DNA from 3 places in the Sphingobium sp. DC-2 genome. Region 2 is predicted to be linked to each of the others. Evidence: riboswitches for the same ligand, from Rfam matches in the RefSeq annotation. Region 2 holds a riboswitch; each other region holds the start of a gene.
What was found. Region 2 has a riboswitch for cobalamin ahead of ET21_RS0111625 (TonB-dependent siderophore receptor). Riboswitches for the same ligand answer to the same signal wherever they lie in the genome.

Region 1 (4,551 bases), on a different contig from region 2:
CGCGGCTGGTCCTGACGAAGCAGATGGAGTTGCAGGAGCCGCTCAAACAGTGGCCGATGACGCTCAACACCGGCCGTTATCGCGACCAGTGGCACACGATGACGCGCACCGGCCTCGCGCCCAAACTCGCCCGTCACCGTGAGGAGCCGCTGGTCGAAATCCATCCCGAAGATGCGCAGGACCTCGGCATTATCGATGGCGACCTTGCCCGCGTTCAGACCGCGCAGGGCAACAGCATCTTCCGCGTTGCTCATAGCGATGGTCAGCGCCGGGGCGAGATCTTCACGCCGATCCACTGGACCGATCAGGTCTCGACCGGCGGCCGCACCGGCCTGCTGCCCCGTCCGCTGGTCGATCCGCATTCGGGCCAGCCCGGCTTCAAACTGACCCCCGCCAGCATCGAGAGGGTCGTCACCGAATGGAAGGGCTTCCTGATCCTGCGCGGTGATCAGCCCGCGAAGCTCCCCTGCCTCTGGTCGACCCGCGTGACCGTTCCCGGCGGCGCGCTCTACGAAGTCGCGGGCAATGGCGATCCCATAAGGCTCGAAGCCAGCCTGCCCAAGGGCGACCGGGTCGAAGCCATCGACATGACGCGCGGCACCCGCCGTATCGCGATCATCAGCGAAGGCAAGCTCGCCGCCGTCCTCTTCGTCACCCGCACCGGCCTGCTCCCCTCGCGGGATTGGCTCATCAGCCAGCTTGCCGTCGAAGGGGTGGGGGCCTCCGTCCTCGCCGCCCGTGGGCCGGGCAACCAGCCTGACAAGGGGCCGACCATCTGCGTCTGCTTCGACATCGGCCTCAATCAGATCATGACCGCCATCCGCGAACAGAGCCTGGTCGATGTGCCCGCCATCGGCAAGGCGATCGGCGCTGGCACCAATTGCGGGTCCTGCCGCCCCGCGCTCGCCAACATCCTCGCCCAAATCCCGCAGGAGACGCTCCATGCAGCCGAATGAACTTATCGCCCCCGGTGAAGTCTGGCTGGTCGGCGCAGGCCCCGGCGACCCGGACCTGCTCACCCGGAAGGCCGAAAAGCTGATCGCTGCGGCGGAGATTGTCTTCTACGACGCGCTGGTCGGTCCCGGCGTTCTCGACCTCATCCCGCAAGGCGTGGAGCGGGTCAGCGTCGGCAAGCGCTCCGGCCGCCACAGCAAGGCGCAGGAGAGCATCAACGACCTGCTCCTCGCCGCCGCCAAGGCGGGCAAGCGCGTCGTCCGCCTCAAAGGCGGCGATCCCTCCATCTTCGGCCGCTCGGCGGAGGAGATGGAACATCTGGCGGCGGACGGCATCCGCTTCCGCATCTGCCCCGGCATCACCACCGCCAGCGCCGCTGCGGCGAGCGGTAGCGCTTCCCTCACCCTGCGCGGCAAGGCGCGCGGACTGACCCTCGTCACCGCGCATCTGAAGGCGGGCGAACCGCTCAAGCTCGACTGGGAAGCGCTCGCCCGTCCCGGCGGCACGCTCGGCATCTATATGGGCCGCGCCGCCGCCGGAGAGATCAGCCGCCAGCTGATCGCCGCCGGACGTGATCCCGAAACTCCCGTGATGGTGGCGGTCAACGTCTCGCTCCCCAATGAACGGCTGATCCGGGGCAAGCTGTCCGCGCTGGCATTCCTGGTGCAGACCATCAGTGACGAGGACCCGACCCTGCTTCTGATTGGCGAAGCGGTTGCGGGCACGGCCGTGCCTGCCGAAATAGCGGAGACCATTGCCCTTCCTGCTTGACCGCAACCTCACCTCAGCGCGAATGGGGAAGGGCTAATTTCGCCAGATCCTCCGGCCGATTGATGTTCGGCAGCAGGATATCTTCCCGCTCCACGATCCGCGCGCCGATCCGCTCCAGCCAGCCGAAGATCGAGCGGCTATTCTTCTCCGCCAGATGTGCATCCAGTTCGTCCGCCAGGGAAACAGGCCAGAACCCGGCCAGTTGCTGCCCCTTCAAAACCGCAGCGCTTTCGCCGACCAGCGCCTCCGCCAGCGCCGCCGGATAGACCGGCATGTCGCACCCGGTCGTCAGCACCGCGTCAAGTCCTTCGGCCCGCGCATGATGCAGCGCCGCGTTCAGCCCGCCCAGCGGCCCCATGTCCGGCACGGGCCGGTCCGCCAGCCCCGTCATCCCCTCGACCGTCCGGCCGCAGACGACCACCACCTCCACATGCGCCCCGATCGCAGCCGCCGCATGCTCCAGCAGAGTCCGCCCGTCCGGCAGCACCGCAGCCGCCTTGTCGCTCCCGAACCGGCTGGAACGCCCACCGGCCAGCACCGCGCCCAGCAATCGCATTCGTCCACTCCTTGGCAGAACCCGTCATTTCCCCTATGGCGCGCCGCGTGGGCGGGCAACCGCTCACATGAAAGAAGATCGCGCCGGAAAGGGAATGCGGTGCGGGCGAGCCTTCGCCCAATTCCGCGGCTGTCCCTGCAACTGTAAGCGGCGAGCGCGATGCACTTGGTAACTCACGCTTTCGAAAGGGGAGGGCGCGGGGAACCGGCCACTGGGCGCGAGTCCGGGAAGGCCCGTGCATCGCTGCCCTGACCCGCGAGCCAGGAGACCTGCCGGCGCATGGTCGCTCTTGCCTTGGGTCCAGGGACAGGCCCAGGCACGGTGTTTTTCCGTCTGAGCGACGAAGCGGCGGGGGCCGCATCGGTGCGCGGGGCGGGCTGGCGTCTCCTTGTCTCGCGCACCGGCCGCTCGCGCGGAAGCCCTGGCCCTCATGTCGCATGGCGCTCAGGGAAGACAATCATGTTGAAGACAAGCATTTCGCTCATCGCGTTCCTCGCCGCAACGCCTGCCGTCGCGGAGGAATCGGGGGAGATCGTCGTCACCGCGCTCGGCATTGAGCAGCCGACGGACGAGGTCGGACAAGCGGTCACCGTCATTGATGAAAAGACGATCGAGACCCGCCAGAATGTCAGCGTCGTCGATCTGCTGGCGACCACGCCGGGCATCCGCTTCAACCGGACGGGCAGCCTCGGCAATGTCACCAGCGTGTCGGTGCGCGGCGCGGAAACGACGCAGACGCTGGTGCTGATCGACGGGGTCAAGGTCAACGACCCCAGCGGCATCGGCGATCAATATGATTTCGGCAATCTGCTGGTCGGCAATATCCGCCGTATCGAGGTGCTGCGCGGCTCCAACTCCATCGCCTATGGCAGCCAGGCGATCGGCGGTGTTGTCAACGTCATGACCGGCGTGCCGGGTGAAGGCTTCGGCGGCAAGGCGTCGGTCGATTATGGCTATGCCGACACGCTGAACGCGAAGGCGGACGTATCGGGCACCAGCGGCATCGTTTCCGGCGGCGTTGGCGTCGCCTATTTCAGGACGGACGGTATTTCCGCCGTCTCGCCCGGCTTCGGCGGATCGGAAAAGGACGGTTATGAAAATGTCACCGGCAACGCCCGGTTGAAGATCGCCTTCACCGATGATGTCAGCCTGGACCTTCGCGGCTATTATATCCATGGCGATCTTGACTATGACAGCTTCTTCGGCGCGCCTGCCGACAGCCCGGACGTCGCCCGGTCGAACCAGTATATCGGCTATGCGGGCCTCAACTTCGCACTGCTCGACGGCACGCTGACCAACCGCGCGGCGGTGACCTGGTATCGGCAGGACCGCGATTATTATTTCCTGCGCGGCACTGATCCCGATTTCGGCTATTCCGGCAACAATCTCCGCTTCGAATATGAAGCCGTCTATCAGCCCGCCGACGAAGTGAAGCTGCTGCTCGGCTATGAGCATGAGCGGCCTGACTATGAATTTTTCGGCTTCGGATCGCGCGAAAGCCACAGGGCGAACATCGACAGCGTTTATGGCCTCGCCGTGGTGAAGCCGCTCTCTGGTCTGTCCGTGACTGCTGGCGTGCGCCGCGACGATCATAGCCAGTTCGGCGGGGCGACCACCTTCGGCGCCAACGCCAACTATTCGCCCAATGGCGGCGTCACCAATTTCCGCCTGAGCTATGGCGAAGGGTTCAAGGCGCCTTCGCTCTATCAGCTTTACGACACGTACAGCGGCAATCCCGCCCTGAAGCCGGAACGCTCCAAAAGCTATGACATCGGCTTCGACCAGAATCTGGGCAGCGACAAGGCCGTGCTGTCCGTCACCGGCTTCTGGCGCGACACGCAGGACCAGCTGAATTACGACAATGCGACGTCCACTTATGAAAATCTGGACCGCACCCGCGCCAAGGGCGTGGAAGCGGAACTGACGCTGCGGCCCGTGGAGGCGCTGACCTTCACCGCCGCCTACAGCTATGTCGATGCGCGGGACCGTTCGCCCGGCAGCGCGGCCCGTGGCCAGCGCCTGTTGCGCCGCGCCGCCAATGCCGTCAGCACGTCCGTGGACTATGTCTGGTCCTTCGGCCTGTCCACGGGGGCGACCGTGACCATGGTCGGCGACAGCATCGATCTCGATCCCGTCACCCGCAATCGGGTCCAGCTGGACGGCTATGCCGTCGCCGACCTGCGCGCTTCCTTCCCCCTCACGGAAAATCTCGAAATCTACGGCCGCATCGACAATCTGTTCGATCAGGAATATGCGACCGCCTATGGCTA
Region 2 (4,551 bases):
GGCAGCAAGGCCAGGACAAGCTGATCGGCGCACTGGTTCATCGACATGACCCGCATCGGCCTCTTCGGCAAATGCGGCACGTCCGCGCTGCCGACGGGCATCGGCAGCGCGGTTAGGACCAGTCCCGCCAGAAGGGCGGCGAGACGCATCAGAAGCGGACGCGCACGCCGCCATAGCCGGCGCGGCCGGGCGTGGCGAAGCTGAACACCTCCTCATAATCCTCGTTCGCCAGATTCTCCACGCGCCCGAAAAGAGCGATAGCCGGAGTGATCTTGTACTCGGCATTGAGGTTCACCAGCACATATTCCTTCAGCGACACGCGAACCGGGATGTAGCTGGGATCGGTATAGGCGACATCGCTCTGGCGGCCATTGTACCGCAGGGTGATCGTGCCGGAAAAACGCTCGTCCTTGCTGAACACCGTCGCGTTGAAGCTTGCGACATGCTTGGGACGCCGCACTTCCTCAGTGCCGTTTTCCCGCGCCTTCAAATAGGTGTAGGCAGCGTCCAATCTGATCTGCTGGATCGGCCGGGCGCTCACGAAGACTTCGACGCCGCGTTGCTTCGACAGGGTCGTGCGGTTGGACGGTGTGGCCACATAGGTCGGCGCGGGATAGGTGATGTAGATTTCGTCTTTCAGCCTGCTATCGAAATAGGTCGCGCCGATGGTGGCAAGGTTGCCGCCGAAGCTCTGTTCGATCCCGGCTTCCCAACCCTCGGATTTTTCCGGCTTCAGGTTCGGGTTGCCGATATAGCGGCCGTCCGAATAGCCAAACAATTCATTATAGCCCGGATTCTTGACGCCCGTACCATAAGCACCGCGAATACGTGTGCCGGTCGCAAAGCTGTAGCTGCCCTGCGCCCGCCATGTCGTGACATCGTCGAAGCGGTCATTCTCGTCGCGGCGAATCGAGGCCCCCAGCGACAGCGCGTCGTTGACCAGAAGCTCATACTGCCCGACCAGGCCGACATTGTCGGTATGGCGCTTGCCCTGGAAGGCAGAGGGCGTTGTATTCTGGAACTGCTCACGCTCGACATCCACGGCGGCGGTCAGGCGATGAATGATGCCGTCCGTGCCGAAGCGAAGGCTGGATTCGAAGCTGCCCTTGTAACGCTGCCCCTTGTCGCCATAGTCGAAGCCGGCAGCGGTGTAGCCCTTGCGGGTCGTGTCCGCCATTTGCGCGGTCACGGCGTTGGTCCAACGACCGTCGAGAGCGGTCAACTCGGCGCGAATGAGGCCGTAGAAAGCCTTGTTCTTGAAATGGACGCCGGGACTGTCGACAGTGTAGCCAAACAGCGGGCTGCCCGGATCATTCTCGCTATCGTTGGTATCGGCGTCAGTGTAGCTGTAGCGTGCGACGCCGGTGACCTTGAAGTTGTCCGCCGGCGACCAGATCAGCTTGGCGGACAGGCCTGCGCTGTCCGATCCCACGTCGCGGGTGCCATAGCGTGCGGTCGGCGTTCCTTTGGTGTGGTAATAGGAGCCGGAGACGGCATAATCGAGGTCGCCGGTAACGCCAGCCGCGCGGAGCCCGCCAGTGAACGTGCCGAAAGAGCCGCCCTCGGCCCGGGCCGAGAAGCCGGGCGCTTCCGCGCCGGTCAGGGTGATATATTGGATCACGCCGCCGATCGCGTCCGACCCATAGAGGGAGGACTGCTGGCCGCGCAGCACTTCGACCTTGGCCTCTGGATCGGCGATCAGCGTACCGAAATCATATTCGCCATAATAAGGATCGGAGGCCTTGATTCCGTCGATCAGGACCAGGACGTGATTGCCCTCCGAACCACGCACGCGGATCTGGGTCAGGCCGCCGATCGCGCCGGTGCGGTTGACCGCCACGCCAGGCACGTCGCGCAGGATATCGGAGATGATCCGCGTCTGGCGCGTTTCGAGCGCTTCTGCGTCCAGCACCGTTATGGAGGCGCCGATCTGCTTGACCGGCACCGCCTCACCGGAGCGGCTTCCGGTCACGACGATGGTGTCGCCATCTTCATTCCTGGTGGGTTGGCTGGGATTGGATTGTGCGAAAGCCGGCGTCGCCGTCAGAGCCAGCAGAGACAGATATTGGATCGACTTCATGTTCGTTCCCCCCGCGCCTGAGCTTGGACGGCGGGGGCAAACCGGCACATATCGTCAGGGCTGACCTGAAACGGTCAACCAGGCGCACGAACGGTCGGCCTGCGACGGCGGCCGGGCGCATGTCGCCCGCAGACGCAGACCCTCACGGCCCCAGCCGCTTAGGTTCGTCGCTCAGACGGAGAAGTACCGTGCCTTGACCATCCCCTGGACCAAAGCAAGAGCGACCTAGCGCCGGCAGGTCTCCTGGCTCGCGGGTCATAACTTGATGCACGGCCTTCCCAGGCCTCGCAGGAATTAGCGTCCGGCCCAGTGGCTGGCGGTTCGGGACAATCCCATCCGCACATGTGCATCGCGCTCACCGCTTACAGTTGCAGGGACAGCCTCGGATTGGGATGGATTTCGCCATCCGCACCGCGTTCCCTATTAAGCCCCTTTCGGGGCACCGGCGCGATCATTGCCCATGCCGGGATACGGCATGAACGTCCCGCCAATATGCTGTTGGTGCTTGCAGCGCAAGACAGCTTTTGCCGAAAGCTGTCGTTCGCGAAACTGTTTGCGAGCGGCCGCTTTGCCCCAACGCCCGGTGAAGTGGCCCCTCGCCGGAGGCGAGGAGCCGACAATTCAAAATGGCGAAGTCCATCGTGTCCCGCGTTTCCGAGCCGATGGGTGCTGGTGTTTGCACACCGACGGCATCAGTTGCCCCCGTTCTGAGCCAGTATTGCGGTTACCAATGCCGCTGCGCCATTGCGGATAGCTTGGCGGGCAGAAGGTGCATAGTTGGGCGAGTGATTGGTGGGCGGGGCAATGCCCTTCTCCTTGTAGCCGTTGAGCACCGTAGGATCGTCGCCCCCGATCATGAGATAGATTGAAGGAATCCCTGCCGCAGCGAACATTGAAAAATCCTCGCTGCCCGAAAAGCCAGGCGCGGAAGCCGGCATGGAGACGACACCCTCCCCGAAGACCGATTTCAGGGGCGGCGTGAGACGCGCGACCAGCGAACTGTCGTTGCGGGTCTCGGCCGTTCCATAGGGGCGGACAATCGAGGGCGGCGGCGCCCCCGCAATCATCGCGACGCCCTTGGCGGTCTTTTCAACACCATCGAGCAGAAGCGCGCGAACTTCGGGGGTGAAAGAACGCAGCGACAGCCGCAACGTGGCGGTGTCCGGGATGATATTGCCGACCGTGCCTGACTGGAAGGCGCCGACGGTGATGACACCGAATGCGCCCGCGTCCTTGCGCCGGCTGATGACGGATTGGACGTCTGTCACGAAGTTGGCGCCCATGACGATCGGATCGATCGCCGCGCTGGGGGCGGAGCCATGCGCTCCACGTCCCTTGAAGGTGATGTCTACGGCATCCGAGGCGGACAGGATAACGCCATCCTTCACCAGCACAGTCCCCAGGGGCATCCCGCCGCCGACATGCGCGGCGATGGCATAGTCTGGCCTTGGAAAGCGCTTGAGGAGGCCATCGTCCAGCATGGTTTTTGCCCCGCTCAAGGTTTCTTCGGAGGGCTGCGCCACAAACAGCAAGGTTCCGCGCCACTTGTCCTTAAGTGCAACAAGCGCCTGAGCAGTCGCGACCCACCAGGCCATATGAACGTCATGGCCGCAGGAATGGGCGACCAAGGTGGATTTCCCGTCCTTTTCCACGACAGCTTTGCTGGCGAACGGGAGCCCTGTTTTCTCTTCCATGGGCAAGGCATCCATTTCGGTGCGAACGAGCGCGACGGGGCCAGCGCCATTCTGGTAGACAGCGACTACGCCGGTTTTCCCCACATTCTCAGTCACCGTGAAGCCCAGCTTGCGCATGCGGTCCGCGAGCAGCTTTGCCGTCCGAACCTCTGCAAAGCCCAACTCCGGGTGTTGATGAAGATCACGATACAGCCCCTCGATGCTGGCCTTGCTGTCATCGAGCACGTTATCGACGGCTACCGGTCCGATCGGGCCGGCCGATTGAGCGAACGCTTGGGAAGCTCCGCAGGCCGGAGCCAGCATGAGCATCGAACCGCAAAGGAAAATGGGAAGTCGCACGATCTGGCCTCGCTGACAGGCTCCCGGTCATCCGCGCGATCGCGGTCGAGAGCGGGTGATGACGATCGAACATTGCCTGGTCGGTAGGCAGAGGCAAATCGCAAGAAATCATGGCCATAACCGCAGGTTACCCCCCATCCACTCGCCATTCGGAAGGATGTGCAGCGGGGACCCGTCAGAACGCCGATCTCAACATCCGGGTCAGCAAAACGGCGCCGGGCGACAACAGGTCTTCGTCCCGGCAGGCCATCGCGATATGCATGCGCGGCAATGGTCGATCCGTCCTGAGTTTCGTCATGGCCCCCGAACTGAATCTGGCGTCAAGATAGGGATTTATGTCGGCCGCCCAATGGCTGATGAACCCGGCCTGTTCCGCCAGATGAAAGCAGAGGGATATGGATGTGCACCGCAAGATCCGATCGGGGAGATCGAGCCCGC
Region 3 (4,551 bases), on a different contig from region 2:
AAAGGGGTCGCCTTCGCACAGGACGACCACATCCTCTCCCTGCATCGCCAGGCCGTGCAGATGCGCGGCGCAGTCCGCATAGAAGGGGGCAAGGCAGGCATTGTAGCGCGGATCGGAAAAGGGAATTTCCGTCGTCACCGGATATTCCATCGCAAATTCCACCGCGTCGGGCCGCAGCATCCCTTCAACGATGCGCCGGGCGTGGCCGGGGCGGCCCGCCTTGCGGAAATAGGCGATGTGACGCGCCTGCCGGATCAGGCGATCCGCGCGAACGCTCATCAGGTCCTGCGCGCCGGGGCCGAGGCCCACGCCATGGATGGTCCCGCTCATTCGGCAGCGCTCGCCAGTGCGTTGAGGGCCGCCACGGTGATGGCGCTGCCGCCCAGCCGTCCTTCGACGATGCAGCAGGGAACGGGCTGCGCCTGCCACAGCGCGTCCTTGGATTCCGCCGCGCCGACGAAGCCGACCGGGCAGCCGATGATCGCTGCCGGGCGAGGGCAGGCGAGGTCCTCCAGCATGTTGAGCAGATGGAAAAGCGCAGTCGGTGCATTGCCGATCGCGACGATCGCGCCCGCCAGATGAGGCCGCCACAGCTCCAGCGCGGCGGCGGACCGGGTGTTGTCCATGGCTTGGGCAAGGGCGGGCACCCGCGCGTCGTGCAGCGTGCACAGGACAGGGTTGGCCGCAGGCAGCCGGGTGCGGGTGATCCCTTCCGAAACCATGCGCGCGTCGCACAATATGGGCGCTCCGGCATTCAGCGCGCCGATGGCCGACTGGGTGAAGGCAGGAGAAAAGCGGATATGCGCCTCAAGGCCGACCAGCCCGGCGGCGTGGATCATCCGCACCGCCACGCGCTCCTCTTCCGCGGCAAAGCGGGCGAGATCCGCCTCCGCCCGGATGGTGCGGAAGGATTGGCGGTAAATGGCCGCTCCGTCGGTTTCATAGACATGCGGCATCAGGAGGCTCCGAAGAGGGTAAATAGCTGCTGAGGGTCAAGGCCGGAGCGAGCGGGCGGCGATCCCGCACGGGCGTTGAACGCCAGATCGAAGCAGCCATTGCGCCCGGTGAGAACCGTGGCTGCCGGGCCCGGCCGCGCGCAGCCCTTGGCGCAGCCCGACACATGCAGGTCAGAGGCAAAGGGCGCCAGCCGCGCCGCCAGATCGCGGGTGCCGACGCTCGCCTGCGGGCAGGCGGGCGCGCCGGGGCAGGCATCGGCGCTCAGCAAGGGACCGGCGGGGCCGTCCGATGGTCCATCATCCCCTTCCAGGATGATGCCGCGCCACGGCGTCAGGCGGACATGGTGTGCTCGGTCCATCAGGCCGCGCAAGGCATCGGCCTCGATCCGGCCAAAGGGCACGCCATGGAAGCGGCCAGGACAAAACTCGATCACAGCGGAGGGGGAGCGGGACCCGGCAGGAATATGGGACGCAGGGTGCGGAAGGAGCGCTGTATGCCGGGCCATCCGGCCCGCCTTCACGCCGCCGCTGCGGACAAACCAGTGGGCGAGCGCGATCAGGTTGTCCACGGCCTTTTCCACGCTCGTCGCCATGCCCTTGTCCCGCCCCTCGGCCCGGAGAATCAATTCTCCGTGCTCGCTCCGTTCGATGCGGAAATCGGCGGGGCTGTGGGCGAGGGCGGGCGCAGGGCCTGCGTCGATGGCGATGCCCACCTTGGGCGGCAGAGGGGGCAATTCGCCCATCCGGTCCAGCAGCGCGCGGGCGATCATATCCGACGCATCGTCAGGCATCCAGTCGGGCGTCAGTATGACCGGCGCGGCAGCTTCCCGGCTGGCATCTGGATTGACCAGGCCCAGCGCGGCCAATGCCTGCACCAGCTCCCCGTGGTCACGCTCCTTCACGCCCCGGATCTGTAGCCCCGCGCGATTGGTCAGGTCGATATGGCCGTTGCCATGGCGCAGCGCCGCATCGCACAGGCCAAGCACTTGCATGCGGCTCATCCGGCCAAGGCGGGGTCGGACACGGACCAGCAGGCCGTCTCCCGCCATCATCGGCCGCCATGCGGTCGGACACCATCCCCGCACCGCAGGATGAGGCGATTGATCAGCGGACGCGCGCCCCGGCCAGTCCTGCACTTTTAAAGCCCTCCAGGTGTCAAGCAACGATGGCGGCGGTGCGCCCGTGCGTGATGAGACGCAGCCGGGCACGGCCGCAGCCGCACGAAAATTCGTCGCTCAAACGGAGAACCGAGCCGTGACCATCCCCTGGATCATGGCAAGAGCGACCTTTGCGGCGGCAGGTCTCCTGGCTTGCGGGTCAATGCGTGAAGCATGGGCCTTCCCGGATTGCTCCAGTGGCTGATCGCCCGGTACACGATCGTCCATGTCTCGCTCGCCGCTCACAGTTGCAGGGACAGCCACGGATTAGGGAGCAAGCTCCCGCACCGCGTTCCCATTTAAGCCCCAAAAGGGACACCGACGCGATCGATGGACCGGCAGGCCGGTCCGCTTCGCCTCTTAGAGCGCTCGCCGGTGAAAGGGAAGGGGCTTCGGCAGGCTTGGCGCGATCGGAGACTTGGCGCTTCTGCCTGTGCAGGAGCACGGCGCATCCCTAGCGTTTCATCACCACCGAACGCCAACCCGTCCGCTGTTCCCAGCCGCGCCGTTCCAGCTCTGGCGCGTCCTCTTCGCTTTCCGGGCGGCCCAGGCATAGCAACCCAAGACAAGCCCAGTTCGCGGGAATATCCAGCATCGCGTCTACGTCTTCGGACTCCATGATGGATACCCAGCCCATGCCGATGCCACGGGTCCGGGCCGCCAGCCAGAGCGTATGAACGGCCATTACGCAGCTATAGCGCCGCGCTTCTGGCATGGTGACCGCGCCCAGATGGTGTCCGGTTTCCGTGCCGTCGTCGCAGTAGACGGCGAACAGCACCGGGGCTTCGCGCAGGCCGTGCAGCTTGAGGCTGCGGTAAAGGCGGTCCTGATCGCCTTCATACGCCTCTCCCGCCGCGCTGACCTGAGCATCGACGTGGCGGGCGAGCCGTTCGCGAAGTCCGGCGGTTTCGATCCGCACGAAGCGCCAGGGCTGCGACAAGCCGACAGACGGCGCGCGATGCGCCATGCTCAGCAGCCATTCCACGTCGCTCTCGTCAAGCGGGTCAGTGCGGAAATGGCGAACATCCCGCCGCGCCCGGACCAGCGCTTCGAACGCAGCGCTGTCAATGGGCGTGATGGCGGGACCGCTCATGTCAGAATTCTATCCCCGGCTGCGCCTTCACCCCGCTGCGGAAAGGATGCCTGATCAGCGTCATTTCGGTGACCAGATCGGCCGCCTCCACCAATGCATCGGGAGCGTTGCGGCCGGTGACAATGACATGCTTCATCGGGTCACGTCCTGCGACGGCCTCCAGCACTTCGTCAAGCGGCAGATAGTCGTACCGCAGCACGATGTTCAGCTCGTCGGCAAGCACCATGTCATAGGCGGGATCGGCGATCATCCGCTTCACCTCGTCCCATGCCTCGCGGGTGAGCGCGATATCGCGCGTGCGGTCCTGCGTGTTCCAGGTGAAGCCTTCGCCCATCGGCTTGAACGTGACATTATCGGGAAACGCGTCGAACACCGCTTTTTCTCCGGTGGTCATCGCACCCTTGACGAACTGCACGACGCCGACCTTCTTGCCATGGCCGATCGCGCGCACCACCATGCCGAGCGCGGCGGTCGTCTTGCCCTTGCCCTTGCCGGTATGGACGATCAGCAGGCCCTTTTCCTGCGTCTTGGTCGCCATGATCTTGTCATGGGCGGCCTGCTTCTTCTTCATCTTCTCGGCATGTTGTTCCGGAGTGCGTTCGATCATGGTCGGTCTTCCTTGAGGCTGGAAAGGAGCATGGCGGCGCTATTGGACCGGGGCCGCCAAAGGCCGCGATCAAGCGCTTCCGACAGGCGGGCGGCGGTTTCGCGCAGGGCGGCGGGGTTCACCTCCGCCATGAAGGCGCGGACGGCTTCATCCTCGATGAAGGCGGCGTGGACGGCGTCGAAATGATGATCCTTGACGCCATGGGTGGTGGCGGCAAAGGCGAAGAGATAATCGACCGAGGCGGCGATTTCGAACGCGCCCTTGTAGCCGTGGCGCATCATGCCCGCGATCCACTTGGGATTGGTCACGCGGGCGCGCACGACGCGGCCGATCTCATCCTCCAGCGTGCGTACGACCGGCCGTTCCGGGCGGCTATGGTCATTATGATAGCTGAGCGGCGTCTTGCCGGAGAGATGCTCCACCGCCGCCGCGATCCCGCCTTCGAACTGGTAATAATCATCGCTGTCGAGCAGGTCATGCTCGCGATTGTCCTGATTCTGGATAAGTGCGTCCGCTTCGGCCAGCCGCCGCGCGAACAGGGCGCGATCGGTCTCTCCCTCCACGCCGCCGCCATAGGCATGACCGCCCCAATCGAGATAGATATTCGCAAGGTCGGACCGGTCGTGCCAGATGCTTTCATCGATCATCGCCTGCAAACCCGTGCCGTAAGTTCCCGGCGCGGAACCGAAAACACGCGCCCCCGCGCGGCGGAGCGCCGCCTTTTCGGACGCGCCCTCC

Region 1: another riboswitch for cobalamin. It lies ahead of ET21_RS0113500 (TonB-dependent siderophore receptor); the one in region 2 lies ahead of ET21_RS0111625 (TonB-dependent siderophore receptor).
Region 3: another riboswitch for cobalamin. It lies ahead of ET21_RS0120670 (cobalamin biosynthesis protein CobG); the one in region 2 lies ahead of ET21_RS0111625 (TonB-dependent siderophore receptor).

Annotation. Positions count from the first base shown of each region.
Region 1 covers NZ_JNAC01000057.1:166,091-170,641, reverse strand. Annotated here, with positions in the region: gene ET21_RS0113515 (nitrate reductase) at 1-956, shown strand, start outside; gene cobA (uroporphyrinogen-III C-methyltransferase) at 943-1,725, shown strand; gene ET21_RS0113505 (molybdenum cofactor guanylyltransferase) at 1,739-2,281, opposite strand; cobalamin riboswitch at 2,349-2,573, shown strand; gene ET21_RS0113500 (TonB-dependent siderophore receptor) at 2,741-4,551, shown strand, end outside.
Region 2 covers NZ_JNAC01000051.1:195,863-200,413, forward strand. Annotated here, with positions in the region: gene ET21_RS25815 (ABC transporter substrate-binding protein) at 1-149, opposite strand, end outside; gene ET21_RS0111625 (TonB-dependent siderophore receptor) at 149-2,080, opposite strand; cobalamin riboswitch at 2,296-2,542, opposite strand; gene ET21_RS0111630 (amidohydrolase) at 2,773-4,083, opposite strand; gene ET21_RS26615 (LysR family transcriptional regulator) at 4,289-4,551, opposite strand, start outside.
Region 3 covers NZ_JNAC01000114.1:323,010-327,560, forward strand. Annotated here, with positions in the region: gene cobI (precorrin-2 C(20)-methyltransferase) at 1-330, opposite strand, end outside; gene ET21_RS0120665 (precorrin-8X methylmutase) at 327-956, opposite strand; gene ET21_RS0120670 (cobalamin biosynthesis protein CobG) at 956-2,008, opposite strand; cobalamin riboswitch at 2,234-2,451, opposite strand; gene bluB (5,6-dimethylbenzimidazole synthase) at 2,568-3,206, opposite strand; gene cobO (cob(I)yrinic acid a,c-diamide adenosyltransferase) at 3,208-3,813, opposite strand; gene cobN (cobaltochelatase subunit CobN) at 3,810-4,551, opposite strand, start outside.